DNA from 3 places in the Prosthecodimorpha staleyi genome. Region 3 is predicted to be linked to each of the others. Evidence: predicted binding sites of a transcription regulator. Region 3 holds the regulator's gene; each other region holds the start of a gene.

The links. Region 3 encodes LexA, which represses DNA repair genes until DNA is damaged. Its sites were predicted from a motif close to TGTTCNNNNTGTGTTCNG; they were not measured.
Positions count from the first base shown of each region.
Region 1: a site for LexA is predicted at 2,234-2,251, ahead of KL771_RS22540 (DNA polymerase IV). Genes of this name have one in related genera too.
Region 2: a site for LexA is predicted at 2,824-2,841, ahead of parE (DNA topoisomerase IV subunit B). Genes of this name have one in related genera too.

Region 1 is NZ_JAHHZF010000012.1:158,175-163,077, reverse strand. It holds gene KL771_RS22545 (lysine-2,3-aminomutase-like protein) at 1-917, shown strand, start outside; gene KL771_RS22540 (DNA polymerase IV) at 926-2,227, opposite strand; gene KL771_RS22535 (hypothetical protein) at 2,372-3,250, shown strand; gene KL771_RS22530 (hypothetical protein) at 3,241-3,915, opposite strand; gene KL771_RS22525 (DUF3572 domain-containing protein) at 3,912-4,181, opposite strand; gene KL771_RS22520 (response regulator) at 4,303-4,674, shown strand; gene KL771_RS22515 (PleD family two-component system response regulator) at 4,731-4,903, shown strand, end outside.
Region 2 is NZ_JAHHZF010000014.1:85,260-90,162, forward strand. It holds gene KL771_RS24295 (DUF1513 domain-containing protein) at 1-545, shown strand, start outside; gene parE (DNA topoisomerase IV subunit B) at 676-2,736, opposite strand; gene KL771_RS24305 (hypothetical protein) at 3,014-3,427, opposite strand; gene KL771_RS24310 (acyltransferase family protein) at 3,639-4,703, opposite strand.
Region 3 is NZ_JAHHZF010000001.1:592,913-597,815, reverse strand. It holds gene KL771_RS02610 (ComEC/Rec2 family competence protein) at 1-1,919, shown strand, start outside; gene lexA (transcriptional repressor LexA) at 2,087-2,794, opposite strand; gene KL771_RS02600 (molybdopterin molybdotransferase MoeA) at 3,262-4,473, opposite strand; gene moaC (cyclic pyranopterin monophosphate synthase MoaC) at 4,514-4,903, opposite strand, start outside.

The DNA of each region.
Region 1 (4,903 bases), on a different contig from region 3:
CGGCCGATCCTTCCGATCCGATCGCCCGCCAATTCGTGCCCGGGACGGCGGAACTCGATATCGCGCCGGACGAGGTTGCCGATCCGATCGGCGACGGTGCGCATGAAATCGCACCCGGACTGATCCGCCGCTATCCGGACCGGGCGCTCCTGAAGCCGACCCATCTGTGCCAAGTCTATTGCCGCTTCTGCTTCCGGCGCGAGACGGTCGGCGGCGATCCGGGCCTCGGCGAGGCCGAGCTTGCAGCCGCACTCGACCGCATCCGTGCAGAGGCGGGCCTGTTCGAAGTGATCCTGTCGGGCGGTGATCCGCTGGTCCTGTCGGACCGGCGGATCGGCCGGATCCTTGATGCGCTCGACGCCATCGATCATGTCGGCGTGGTCCGCTTCCATACCCGCATACCGATCGTCGACCCGGCCCGAATCACGCCGGCCTTGCTGAACCTGCTCGACCGACGAGCTGCGATCTGGTTCGTGCTGCACGTCAACCATGCCTCAGAACTGACGGAAAACGCGAAGAAATCGATCCGCGCCTTGAGCAGGGCGGGGGTCCCGCTGCTCGCCCAGACCGTCCTGCTCAAGGGCATCAACGACGACGCCGCGATCCTGGAGGATCTGTTCCGGTCTCTGGTCGCGCTTCGGGTGAAACCCTACTACCTGCACCATCTCGACCGCGCACGCGGTACCGGCCATTTCCGGACTTCCCTCGCCGAGGGCCGGTCGCTGATGCGCACCCTGCGCGGCCGTCTGACCGGGATCGCCCAGCCGACCTACATGCTCGACATCCCGGGCGGATACGGAAAGGTGCCGGTCGGTCCGGACTACGTGGCATCAGCCGGGCCCGGGCTCTATCGGGTGACCGATCCGCATGGGGCGACGCATGACTATCGTGACGGCTCGGACGGCGTGCCGGACTGAGGCGGTGCCTATCGGTCGCGGCCGCGCCGGTCGATGCCGAAGATGAGGCCGAGTTCGACCGCCTCGCCGCCGAACCGGGCGCGAACCGCGTCCATCGCGCGTTCCGCCTTGGCGCGCCGACCCGCCCCCTCGTCGACCAGGTCGGCCGGATCGCAGGCCTCGGCGGGCACCAGATCGGCGACGCCGATACCGATGAGCCGGAAGGCACGGCCGTCGCATTCGCGCTCGACCAGGTCCCGGCCGGCACGGAAGATGCGGTCGGCCAATTGGCTGGGATCGGATAGCTTCCGGTTGCGGGTGACGGTCTTGAAATCCTGCGTCTTCAGCTTGACGGTGACGGTGCGTCCGCCGATTCCGGCCTTCTTCAGCCGCGCCGAGACCTTTTCGGAGAGCCGGCGCAGGATCGGCTCCAGGCGCGCGAAGGCGGCGATGTCGTCGTCGAAGGTGACCTCGGCGGAAACGCTCTTGGCCTCACGGTCGGGCGTGACGCGGCGATCGTCTTCGCCGCGCGACAGGCGCGCAAGGCGCTGGCCCATGACGCCGTAGCGCTTCATCAGGGCGGTCTCGTCCATGGACTGCAATTGACCGATCCGGCGGATGCCGTCGCGTTCGAGTTCGGCGGCGAGCGCCTTGCCGACGCCCCAGATCAGCGTGACCGGTTGGGCAGCCAGGAAGGTGCGCGCCTCGACGGCGCCGATCACCGAGAAGCCGCGCGGCTTCTCGAAGTCGGAGGCGATCTTGGCCAGGAACTTGTTCGGCGCGAGACCAACCGAAATGGAGATGCCGATTTCGTCTTCGACCCGCTTCGCGAAGCGGGCGAGGGTCAGGGCCGGGGCGGCGTGGTGCAGGCGATCGGTGCCCGAGAGATCCAGGAAAGCCTCGTCGATCGAGACCGGTTCGACCAGCGGCGTCAGTTCCAGCATCAGCTGCCGGACCTGGCGGCCGACCTTGACGTATTTCTCCATGTTCGGCTTGATCACAACGGCCTGCGGGCAGGCCGCCAATGCCTTGAACATCGGCATGGCCGAGCGGACGCCGTGGATGCGGGCCAGATAGCACGCCGTCGAGACGACGCCGCGCTTGCCGCCACCCACAATCACCGGTACATCCCGCAAGGATGGATCGTCGCGTTTTTCGATCGAAGCGTAGAAGGCGTCGCAATCGACATGGGCAATCGAAAGCCGATCCAGTTCAGGATGGGCGACAAGGCGGGGACTGCCGCAGGATGCGCAGCGCCACGCTCCCGGCCGCGAAGGGACCAGGCAGTCACGACAGAAGCCCTCAACCCCTGAGTTCTGGGTAGGGAGCACGCTTCTCGTTCCTGTTTCGTTTCTGCGTCGATGCAATATACTCTTTCCGCGTCCGCCGGCCAGTGGCATCCGGCGTGCGTCCGGGGCGCCGGCGGCGCCGGTCAGTTCGAGGAGGGTCCGGTGACGCATTTCACGGTCGCCGTCGTGATCGATCACGATCCTGACAGCCCCGAGGGGCGTGCGGACCTTGCCGCGACGCTGCAACCCTTCCACGACTTCAAGCGCACCGGGATCAACGACGCCTATGTGCGGGATGTCGATGCGATGGATCGGGTCGTCGAACGCCTCGGCGAATGGCCGGGCGGTGATCTCAGAGGGGTGGCCATGTCCTTCGGATGGGGCTACCTAAACGATTCGGATGCGATCGATATCCAGGGACCGCACCGCTTCGGCCATCTCCTGGTGTTGAATGGCTTGGCAGCGCGTGCGATCGACCGCACCAATCCCAACGGGCGCTGGCTCGGCTGGTCGCTCGGCGGCGGCAGGCCGTTCCTGTGTCGCGACCGTGTGCTTCCCCATGACTATGCCCGGCTCGGCGATATCGACTGGCGGACCATGCGGAGGCTGGCGCGCGACCGCAGGCGGGTCCGGCTCGCCGAGGTCAGTCAGGCCGCCGGAATCCCGCTGAGCGACGCCGACGCGGTGCATCGCCGGGTGGGGGAATGGCTCGAGGTCTGGCGTCAGATGCCCGAGCCGCGGCCCTATGGCCGGGAATTTTCAGCCTGGCTGCGCCAGCAGGCCGGTGGCGCCGCCGCCCGCTGGCACGCGGCCGCCCCGGTCCTGCCGGCAACCGGGCCGGGCGAGCGGCTGGAGGACTGGGTCGCCTGGGCGCCGGGCTTCGGCGCCACGGCCGTGGTGGTCGACGGCCGGTGGCACGAGAACGGCCCGGCCGGATCAGGCGATCCCGCGGATGGCGCAACCATCTCCTGGGCCGCGTGGGACCGGCAGATCATGGATCTGATCGACACCCAGCGCCGACGCCACCCGCAGGCCTGGCTGGCCATGGTCGACTGTCATTGCTGAGCGTGCGCCGAGATCACGCCGGCAATGTAAGCTTCGACTTCGGCCCAGCGATTGGCGCGCAGGTTCATGCCCGGGATTTCCCGTGCCATGGCGAAGAAGCGCGGATCGGCCACGAACTGGATTACATGGGCTTCCGGCAGGGTCTCGCGCACCGAAACAAGATTCGAGGGCGAATCGTCAAGGAAGAACACCGGCCCCTCGGCACGTGCCGCGAGGCGGGCCATGGCCGGCCCCTTCGGTCCGTCATTGGTCAGCACAGGATAGGGCAGACCGCGTGCGGTCAGCGATATGCGGCGGGTTTCCCGGTGCTTGTGCGGAGCGTTGGTCAGCAGGACGACGTCGGCCCGCTCGGCCAATCGGCCGAGAACCTCGACGGCGTCCTCGACCACCTCCTGGTGGGCGATCTCGTCGTCGAAGAAGCCGAACAGGAGACGGCGGACATCGTCCTGCCCGGCGGCCTCGTCGGTGGCGCCATGACGGATGTTTCCGGTCAAACCGTAGCTGACGGCATCCAGCCGGAAGCCGGAGCGCTCCAGATAGCGCTCGAAATGGCGCACGAAATAGACGGCCACTTCATCGACATCGGACACGACCAGAGGGCGACCACCATAGGGCAGGGCGTCGATGGCGGAGAGGATATCGAGGCTGTGCGGATCGAGGGTCATTCCGGATGGGGTCCCGACAGTCGGTGATGAGCTGCGGCAACCATCAGGGGACGGAGCCGTCGGTTCTCGGTGAATTCCAGCAGGAGCGATTCGTCGTTCATGAGGAAATCGAGTATGCCTGCCAGGAAGCCCGGATCGGAGGCGGCAACGCGCAGCGTTTCCGGCCCGATCCCGCTCTCGGCCAGGAAGCGGCCGAGATGCTCGGGTCGTTCGGCCAGAAAACCGAGTGCCGCGATCGCGATCCCCTCGGCCTCGTCATGGTTCATATGATCCCGTCGCTGCTCACGTCGCACGGAGCGAACCTCCGGTTTGCCAATGCGAAACGAATTATCACTAAAATCGAGCGCTGGGCAGAGATTGCGTTTGTGCAGAGTAGAGAGAGACAGAATGGCGAAGACCGTGCTGATCGTCGAGGACAACGAGTTGAACATGAAACTGTTCAACGATCTCCTCGAAGCCCACGGCTACCGGACGCTGCAGACCCGCAACGGCCTGGATGCCATGGATATCGCCCGGTCGCACCGGCCGGATCTGATCCTGATGGATATCCAACTGCCCGAGGTGTCCGGCCTGGAGGTGACCAAGTGGCTCAAGGAGGATGACGACCTCCGCGCCATCCCGGTGATCGCCGTGACGGCCTTCGCCATGAAGGGCGACGAAGAGCGCATCCGGCAGGGCGGATGCGAGGCCTATATCTCCAAGCCGATCACGGTCGCCAAGTTTTTGGAAACCGTTCGCTCGTATCTTGGGGATGCCTGATCAAAAGTCGAGGCGACTTTTCTCTCGACGCAAGATCAGTTCTTCCGGAGCCAACGATGACTGCCCGCATTCTCGTCGTCGACGACATACTGGCCAATGTCAAGCTGCTCGAGGCGCGGCTGACGGCTGAGTATTTCGATGTCGTCACGGCAATGAACGGTCTCGAGGCGCTCACCATCTGCGCCGAAGTCATGCCCGACATCGTGCTTCTCGACGTCATGATGCCTGG
Region 2 (4,903 bases), on a different contig from region 3:
TTCTCAATCTCGACGCCATGCGCCCCAACCTGGCATTGCTGCGGCGCGACGGCAGTCTGGCCGACGCCTTTGAGCTGCCGGAGGCTTTCCGGCTGTCCAGTCTGCGCCACATCGCGGTCGCCCCGGACGGCACCGTCGGCTTCGGCTGCCAATTTGCCGGCGACGCCGAGGCGGCGCCCGAACTGGTCGGCGTGCTGACGCGGACCGGGCGGCTGGACCTGCTGCCGGTGCCCGAAGACGCCAACATGCTGTTCGAGAACTATATCGGCTCGGTCGCCTTCGACGCCTCCGGCAGCATCCTGGCGGCGGCGAGCCCGAAGGGCGGGGCGGTCGGCTACTGGGACGTGCCGGGACGGCGCTTCCTCGGCATGAGCCGCCTGACCGACGCCTGCGGGCTGGCGGCGGCTCCCGATCGGGGCCTGTTCATGCTCTCCGGCGGCGCCTCCGGCCTGCGCCTCGCCCGGGCGTCGGCCGGGGATCTCGCCCGGCTCGGCGGCAGCGATGCAGGCCGCTGGATGTGGGACAACCACCTCCTCTCGCTCTGATGCCGCCGGGCAGGCCCGGCTCCCCCGCTGGCCGCCATGCGAGCCGCGCGGCTCAGGACATCCTGCATCCGCGCCTCTCGAAACCCCGTCCGCCCGGCCCCGGTCGGCCCGGCTTCCGGGCGACCGGTCGTCAGATGTCGAGGTCGATGTCGTTGGCGAAGGCGGCGCGCTCGGTGATGAAGGCGAAGCGGGCCTCCGGCTTGTTGCCCATCAGCCGTTCGACCGAATCCCGGGTCGCATCCTCCTGGCCCTCGATCACCTGCACGCGCAGCAGCGTGCGGGACTTCGGGTCCATGGTGGTTTCCTTCAACTGGAACGGCATCATCTCGCCGAGACCCTTGAAGCGGCCGACCTCCGGCTTCTTGTTGCGGTAGACCGTCGCCAGAAGCTCGTCCTTGTGGGCGTCGTCGCGGGCATAGATGGTCTTGGAGCCGTGCGTCAGCCGGTAGAGCGGCGGCACGGCCAGGAACAGATGACCCTTGCGGATCAGGTCCGGCATCTCGCGATAGAAGAAGGTGATCAGCAGCGAGGCGATGTGGGCGCCGTCGACATCGGCATCGGTCATCACGATGATCTTGTCGTAGCGCAGGTCCTCCTGCCGCCAGGCCTTGCCGACGCCGCAGCCGAGCGCCTGGACCAGATCGGCCAGTTGCTGGTTGGCGCCGAGCTTGTCGCGCGTGGCGTTGGCGACGTTGAGGATCTTGCCGCGCAGCGGCAGCACTGCCTGGCTGCGCCGGTCGCGCGCCTGCTTGGCCGAACCGCCGGCCGAATCGCCTTCGACGATGAACAGTTCCGAGCCCTGCGCGGCCGTGTCCGAGCAATCGGCCAGCTTGCCGGGCAGGCGCAGCTTGCGGATCGGGGTCTTGCGCAGAACCTCCTTTTCATGGCGCCGGCGCAGCCGCTCGTCGGCGCGCTCGATCGACCATTCCAGGAGCCGGTCGGCCTGCACCTTGGAGCCGCCGAGCCAATGGTCGAAGGCATCCTTGATCGCCGTATCGACGATCCGGGTCGCTTCGGCGGTGGCCAGCTTGTCCTTGGTCTGGCCGACGAATTCCGGCTCGCGGATGAAGACCGACAGCATCGCGCCGGCGGTGGTCATCACGTCGTCGGTGGTCAGGATGGCGGCGCGCTTGTTGCCGACCAGATCCGCATAGGCGCGCAAGCCCCGCAGCAGGGCGACGCGCAGGCCCTGCTCGTGGGTGCCGCCCTCCGGCGTCGGTACGGTGTTGCAGTAGGAAGAGACGAAGCCGTCGCCGGCGAACCAGGCGACCGCCCATTCGACCGCGCCGTGACCGGAGGTCTTGGCGGTCTTGCCGGCGAAGACGTCGTCGGTGACCAGCCGCTCGTCCTTCAGCCGCTCGGCCAGGAAGTCCTTGAGGCCGCCGGGGAAATGGAACACCGCCTTGTCGGGCGTGTCCTGGCCCTGGACCAGTTCGGCCGCGCAGGACCAGCGGATTTCCACCCCGCCGAACAGATAGGCCTTCGACCGGGCCATGCGGAACAGCCGGGCCGGATCGAAGCGCGCACCCTCGCCGAAGATCTGCGGGTCCGGCCGGAACCGCACCGTGGTGCCGCGCCGGTTCATGACCTCGCCCAGTTCCTCCAGCGCGGTCGTCGGATGCCCGCGCGAGAAGCGCTGCCGGTAGAGCCGCCGGTTCTTGGCGATCTCCACTTCCAGCCATTCGGACAGCGCATTGACCACCGAGACGCCGACGCCGTGCAGGCCGCCGGAGGTCTCGTAGGCCTTGCCGTCGAACTTGCCGCCGGAATGCAGCATGGTCATGATGACTTCGAGCGCCGACTTGCCCGGGTATTTCGGATGCGGGTCGACCGGGATGCCGCGGCCATTGTCGGCCACCGACAGCGTGCCGTCGGCCTCCAGCCGCACCTCGATGAAGCTGGCATGGCCGGCGACGGCCTCGTCCATCGAATTGTCGATCACCTCGGCGAAGAGGTGATGCAGCGCCTTCTCGTCCGTGCCGCCGATATACATGCCGGGACGGCGCCGGACCGGCTCCAGCCCTTCGAGAACCTCGATATGCGAGGCGTTGTAATCCGCCTCGCCCGGCATGGTGCCGCGGGCGGGCACCGACCGCACGGGCTTGGGCGGCGGGGGCGCCGGTACGGGCCTGCTGGCTTCGGGCCGGTCGGATTCGGGCAGCTTGGCGAAAAGATCCTGCGGCTTGGCCATTCGGGCTTTCGGTCGATGATGTCGTCGGCGCGGTCTATCACGAATCGCCCATGATTGTCGCACGGGCGAAACCGGACCGGAAGCATTTGTTCTCTGAATGTTCGCGACGGGCCGGCCCGTTCCCACGGGGCCGCATGGCCGCAACGGGTGCCGCATGGCCAGCGCCGAGGGCCGCATCGCCCGCCGCCGGAGGCTCTCACCGCGCATCGGGCGGTCCAGGGCATCCGACGAGCACCGCCCCGGCCGGCGTCAGACCGGGGCGACGACCGTGATGCGTTCAGCGGCCGGCATAGCCCGGCTCGATCGCGTCCAGAGTCTGGGCGCGGCTCGAACCGGTCGCCCGGAACACGGCGATGGCGAAGACCAGCATCGCGCCGATCGTCAGCAGCGAACCGGCGATGGCAACGGCCACGCCCCAGTCCTGGCCGGTCACGCTGCCGGCGATACCGACCGACAGCGCCACCGCTCCGGGCAGGGCGAGGGTGAAATGCAGACCGGCCAGCCAGCCGGACGCGCTCGGCACGACCCGGTAGAATAGGCCGGCCAGAAAAAGGGTCGTGAACCCGACCAGGTTGACGTGGGCGTGGACGGGCGACAGCGTGAAATCGTGCACGATGCCCATCCGGATGCCGAGGCCCATGCCGGCGAGCGCGAACAGCACGGCGCAGCGCAGGAACCAGTTTCCGATCATAGTCCAACTCCGATGTTCAACCGGCGCGCTTCGGCGCCGGGCCCCCTGACCATCGGAAGGCGCGGCTGATAGCCGAGCCGGACGGCGGTTGCAACCGTTTGCGTGCCAACAATCGAGCCGGCCAGCGGTCACGTTCCCGTGAGGAGAACTGCGTAAGATGCGTCGCGCCCGGCCGCCGCGGCGCCTAGCGTGACCCCCCTGGGGAGGTCTCTTAAGGCGGCCGTCCCGGCAGCCGGGCCACGAGCGGATCGACCAGAGCCGCGAGCAGGCGCCGTCCGACCGGTTCGACCCGCGTCGCGATCAGCCAGGACGCGGCGAGGAGGGCGGCGCCCGTCATCGACAGCGCGATACCGGGTTCGATTCCGGCCGCCGCGAGCCGGGCGAGCGCGACCGTGCCGATATTCTGGTGCAGCAGATAGGCCGGATAGGTCATCAAACCGGCCGTCCGGAAAAGCCTCGCCGCCGTCGCGCCGGTGCGCAGCGGCACGGCCAGCGCGACCAGGGCGAAGATGGCCAGATGCAGCAGGGCGACGACGCGCGGATCCGGCACGACGCCGTACTGGCTCGTCAGATCGGCCGCGTTGACCATGCCGTGGGCGACCTGCACCGCCATGGCGGCGGCCAGCATGGCGAGACGCCCCGCGCTCGGTCCCGACGACCAGAGGCGGAAGAGCAGGATGCCGGCGAGGAATTCGCCGGCGAAGCTGGCCAGGACCAGCCGGTCGTAGGCGACGCTGCCGAGCTTCAGGTTGACCGCCGAGAGGGCGAGCCAGCCCCAGCCGAGCAGGGCCGGGCGCCGTCGCCACAGCCCGGTCGCCAGCGCCAGGAACACCCAGCCGTAGAAGACGAGTTCGACGACGATCGACCAATAGGCCGAATCGACGAAGCGCTGGCCGAACAGATGCGGCAGGAAGGTCAGGTTGGCGAGCCATTGGGCGGCCGTGACCGGCAGGCCCGGATCAGCGGCCCAGGCCAGGACGACCGCCGTCAGGCTGGCCGAGACCGCGAAGGCCGGCCAGAGCCGGAGCAGGCGAGCCCGGGCGAAGCCGATCGCGTCGCGCGCCTCGGCCGACCAGGCGATGACGAATCCCGACAGGGTGAAGAACAGGTCGACCCCGAAATAGCCGTAGACGGCGATCTGCTCGAGCGCCGGAAAGCGGGCCGGCCCGCTCACCCCGAGGACTGGCCCGCGAAACAGCCAGTGGAAGGCGATCACCGCCAGTACGGCGGCGATGCGCAACAGGTCCAGCCCCGGCAGGCGGGCGGGGAACGCCACCCGCATCGATCCGTTGGCGGGTCCGGTTCCGGGTTCGGTGGCGGTCCCGGCGGCCCTACCTCCGCCCCGGGGGTGCCCGGCGGTCTCGCTGCTCAATCCGTTCATGCCCGGATCCACGGATTTCGGCCGCATCCCGGCCCCGGTCGCGACCATTCCGGAATCGGCCGCGCCTGTCGACGGCAACGGCGTCTTAACCTTAG
Region 3 (4,903 bases):
TGGTCACCGGCTGGGTCGCGGAAGCGGAGACGACGGCGAGCGGCGGCACGCGCATGATCGTGCGCGTCGCCCGGATGGAAAGCCGCGGCAGGGCGATCGCGGAGCCGCCGGCGCTGATCGCGGCGACCGCGCAGCGCGGGCGCGATGCCGGCGCAGCGATCGGCGCCGGCGTCACCTTCATGGCGCGGCTGAAGCCGCCCGACGGCCCTGTCCTGCCGGGCGGCTACGATTTCGCCCGCCGGGCCTATTTCGACGGTCGCGGCGCGGCCGGCTACGTGCTCGGCCGGGTGCGGGCAGCGGATGCCGGACCGGCGCCGACAACGCTGGTGCTGAAGGCCGCGATCGCGGACCTGCGCCACCGGATCGCCGTGCGCATCCGCGCCGCGCTGCCGGGCGCCTCGGGGGCGATCGCGGCGGCGCTGACGGTCGGCGAGACCCGGGCCATCCCGGCCGAGGCGAACGAGGCGCTGCGCGCCTCCGGGCTGACCCACATCATCTCGATCTCCGGTCTGCACATGACCCTGGTCGGCGGCGGCGTCTTTGCGGCGGTGCGCTATGGGCTCGCCCTGGTGCCGGTCATCGCGCTGCGCCGGCCGGTCAAGAAATGGGCCGCGGTCGCCGCCTTCGCGGCCGTGACCTTCTATCTGCTGCTGTCCGGCGGCGGGGTCGCGACCGAACGCTCCTGGGTGATGTTCGTGGTCGGACTGGTCGCGATCCTGGCCGACCGGCCGGTGGTCAGCCAGCGCAACGTCGCCTTCGCGGCGCTCGCGCTGATGGCGATCGAGCCCCATACTGTGGTCGAGCCGAGCTTCCTGATGTCCTTTCTGGCGGTTCTGGCGCTGGTCTCGGCGTGGCGCGGCCTCAGCGCCCGGCCGCCCGACCCGGCCTCTGCCGAGGCGTCCGGGATCGTTGCGGAACTGGTCCGGCGCGGCTTCGGCCATGTCATCGGCATGGCGGCGGCCTCCTTCGTGGCGGGTCTGGCGACCGCACCCGTCGTGGCGGCCGAGTTCCACCGGGCGGCACCCTACGGCATGATCGCCAATATGATCGTGTTGCCGATCGTCGGTACCGTGATCATGCCCTTCGCCTGCCTCGCCATGCTGGCCATCCCGTTCGGTCTCGAAATCGTGCCGCTGACCGTGATGGGCTGGGGCATCGACGCGATGCTGGCGGTCGCCCGCATGGTCTCGGCCTGGCCGGGCGGGCAGGGGCTGATCGGGCGCATCCATCCGGCAAGCCTGCCGCTGGCGATCGCCGGCATCCTCTGGTTCTGTCTCTGGACGACGCCGCTGCGCCGTCTCGGCCTCGTGGCGCTGGCGGCGGCCCTGGCGGTCGCCCCCTTCGCGGCGCGGCCGGATATCCTGGTCGGCCAGGGCGGTGCGCCGATCGCGGTTCGGGCGGCCGACGGACGGCTGGCGATCCTCGACGCTCGCGCGAACCGCTTCACCACCGCGACCTGGCTCGCCGCTGGTGCCGACCCGCGCAGCCCCACCGCCGCCCGCGACCTTGCCGGGGACTGGCGCTGCGACCCGCTCGGCTGCGCCTTCCGGGACGGGCATCCCGGCCGTGCGCCGCGGATCCTGGCCCTGGTGCGCGACCCGCGCGCCTTCGAGGAGGACTGCCGGCTGGCCGCCATCGTGGTGACCACGCTCGACGCCCCGCCGGGCTGCGCGGCGAGCGCCGTCGTCATCGACCGCAAGACGCTGGCCCGTACCGGCGCGCTGACGCTCGACTGGCCCCGGCCGCCCGCGTCGACCGGACATCGCCCGTCCTCCGAAGCCGAACCGGGCGATCGCGGCGACCAGTACGACCATCAGCCTGCCTCCGCCCTGGAGCCCGCAGGTCCGACCCCGCCGCAGGCCACGATCACCGCCAGCTTGCCCGCCGGCCGACGCCCCTGGCACGCAGCCGGCCCGTAGTCGTGCAGTCTCCGACCGCGCTGGGACAGTCCGCGCCGGCCCATGACGCCACGCCCAACGCCCCCACCGTACGGCCAGCCATCCAGGGACCCCGGACATCGGACCCCGGATCTCAGCTCGACCGGCACCAGGACCGCTCCGGCCACCGGGCCCGAGCGCCGCGCCGCTCAGTAGCGGCGGATCAGGCCGACCAGCTTGCCTTGGATCTTGACCCGGTCGGGGCCGAAGATGCGGGTCTCGTAGGCCGGATTGGCGGCTTCCAGCGCGACCGAGGCGCCGCGCTTGCGCAGCCGCTTCAGCGTCGCCTCCTCTTCGTCGACCAGCGCGACGACGATGTCGCCGGTATCGGCATTCTCCGAGCGCTTGATCACCACCGTGTCGCCGTCGAGGATGCCGGCCTCGATCATGGAATCGCCGCGCACTTCAAGCGCGAAATGGTCGCCGGACGAGATCAGGTCGAGAGGCACCGGGATCGCGTGGCTGTAGGTCTGGATGGCGGCGATCGGCGTGCCGGCGGCGATCCGGCCCATGACCGGCACCGAGACGACCTGCGCCTTCTCTTCCGCCGGCCCCACCGGCTTCATCTTGCCGAGGCTGCCCTCGATCACCGAGGGGGCGAAGCCCTTGGCGTTGCGGGCGCTGGCAAGGCCCGGCACGACCGAATCCGGCAGCCGGACGACTTCCAGCGCGCGCGCCCGATTGGGCAGGCGCCGGATGAAGCCGCGCTCCTCAAGGGCCGTGATCAGGCGATGGATGCCCGATTTCGAGCGCAGGTCGAGCGCATCCTTCATCTCGTCGAAGGAGGGCGGGACGCCGGCTTCCTTCAGCCGCTCGTGTATGAACATGAGGAGCTCGAATTGCTTCCGCGTCAGCATCGATCGCCGCCTTCGGTTTCGTTTCCAGGTTTCGTGCCCTTCGGATCCGACCGCCGGCCCTCGGCAGCATCGCGGCGGCGAAGACGATCGATCGACCGTCACGACTGCCCGAACACTCTGATGGACCGGTACAAATCACGAACTAAAGCTACACGTTCCCTCGATGTTCTACAAGTGTTAATTTTTCGATAAAAACGGAACACGAACGAAAGAGACACGCATCGAAACGAAACCGTGATGGTCGAAATCGCTCATGTGCGGTCCCGAATCCCGCCGGGCCGGCATGCCCGCCCTCGCGCCCGGCCGGTGGTTCGGCATGGTGGCGCCGTTCGGCGCAAAACCGGCGCGGCCGGACGCGAACCGGCGCGAACCGGGATCGGCGCGTTGCCGGTCTGCCGCCGGGATGCCCGGCGAACCGATCGAATTGTTTAGCCGGCTCTCGGTTGGTCGCGCGGCGGCCGGCCTGCTCAGAAGCGGATGATTCGGCAGGCATCGCCGGCCGCCGCCGCTTCGGCGCCGGGCGCGCGCACGACCAGGCAATCGGCACGGGTGAGCCGGCTCAGCATCGAGGAATCCTGCAGGTCGACCGGCCGGACATGCGGCGGCACAGTGCCGCCGGGCTCGAAGGTCGCGCGCAGGTAGTCCTGCCGGCTGTCGTTCGCCGGCAGTGGCGCGGCCAGCACGGCGGGTTCCTCGGTTTCGATCGCCGGCGCGAGGCCGAGCAGTGCCTTGAGCAGCGGCTTCAGGAACAGGAGCGCGCAGACGAGGCCTGAGACCGGGTTGCCGGGCAGGCCGAGCACGCGCATCGGCCCGAGCGTGCCGAACATCAGCGGCTTGCCGGGCCGCATGGCGATCTTCCAGAAGCCGAGATCCATGCCGGCGCCGCCGAGCGTCTTCTGGACCAGGTCGAGATCGCCGACCGAGGCGCCGCCGAGCGTGACCAGGATGTCGGCCTCCGCGGCCAGTGCCGCGCCGATCTTCTCGGCGATCGCCGCCTCGGTGTCGGCGGCTATGCCGAGATCGATGCCGAGGCCGCCCTGGGCTTCGACCATGGCCAGCACGCCGAAGGCGTTGGAGGCGACGATCTGGTCGGGTCCCGGCATGGCGCCGGGCGGGACCAGTTCGTCGCCGGTCGCCAGCACCGCGACCCGGGGGCGGCGGCGCACCGGCAGCACCGGATGGTTCATGGCGGCGGCGAGCGAGACGGTCCGCCAGTCGAGCCGCGTACCGGCCGGGATGAGCACGTCGCCGGCACGAAAGTCGAGCCCGACGGCACGGATATGGCGGCCGGTCGCGACCGGCTCGACGACCTCGATCTCGCGCTCGGCGACGACCCGCGCATTCTCCTGGATCAGGATGGTGTCGGCGCCCTCCGGCACGGGCGCGCCGGTGAAGATCCGCACGCACTGGCCGGGTCCGAGCCGGCCCTCGAAGGCGCGTCCGGCCGGCGCGGTTCCGATGACGGCGAGGCGGCAGCCGGCGACGGCGTCTTCGGCCCGCAGCGCGTAGCCGTCCATGGCCGAGGCCGCAAAGGGCGGCTGGGTGCGGGTGGCGGCGAGGCCGGCGGCGAGGACCCGGCCCGCCGCCGCGGCGAGCGCGACCGTCTCGCCGCCGAGCGGTTCCACCCCGGCGAGCAGCCGCGCCCGGGCGGCCTCCACCGACAGCAATCCTCCGGCCATGCCTGCGTTCTCCCCGTCGTGCCTGCGTCGCGCTGCCCGGTCAGGCGGCCTGCCAGGGGCCCGACTTGCCGCCCGACTTCTCCAGAAGCCGGATGCCCCCGATCACCATGCCGCGGTCGACCGCCTTGGCCATATCGTAGACCGTCAGGCAGGCGACCGAGACTGCCGTCAGCGCCTCCATCTCGACGCCCGTCTGCCCGGAGACCCGTGCGGTCGCCGTGATCCTGAGGCCGGGCAGCGCCTCGTCGGCCTCGATCTCCACGGCCACCTTGGTCAGCAGCAGCGGATGGCAGAGCGGGATCAGCTCGTGCGTGCGCTTGGCCGCCATGATGCCGGCGATGCGCGCGGTCGCGATCACGTCGCCCTTCTTGGCGAGGCCCTGGCGGATCAGCGCCAGCGTCTCGGGCAGCATGGTCACATGGCCTTCGGC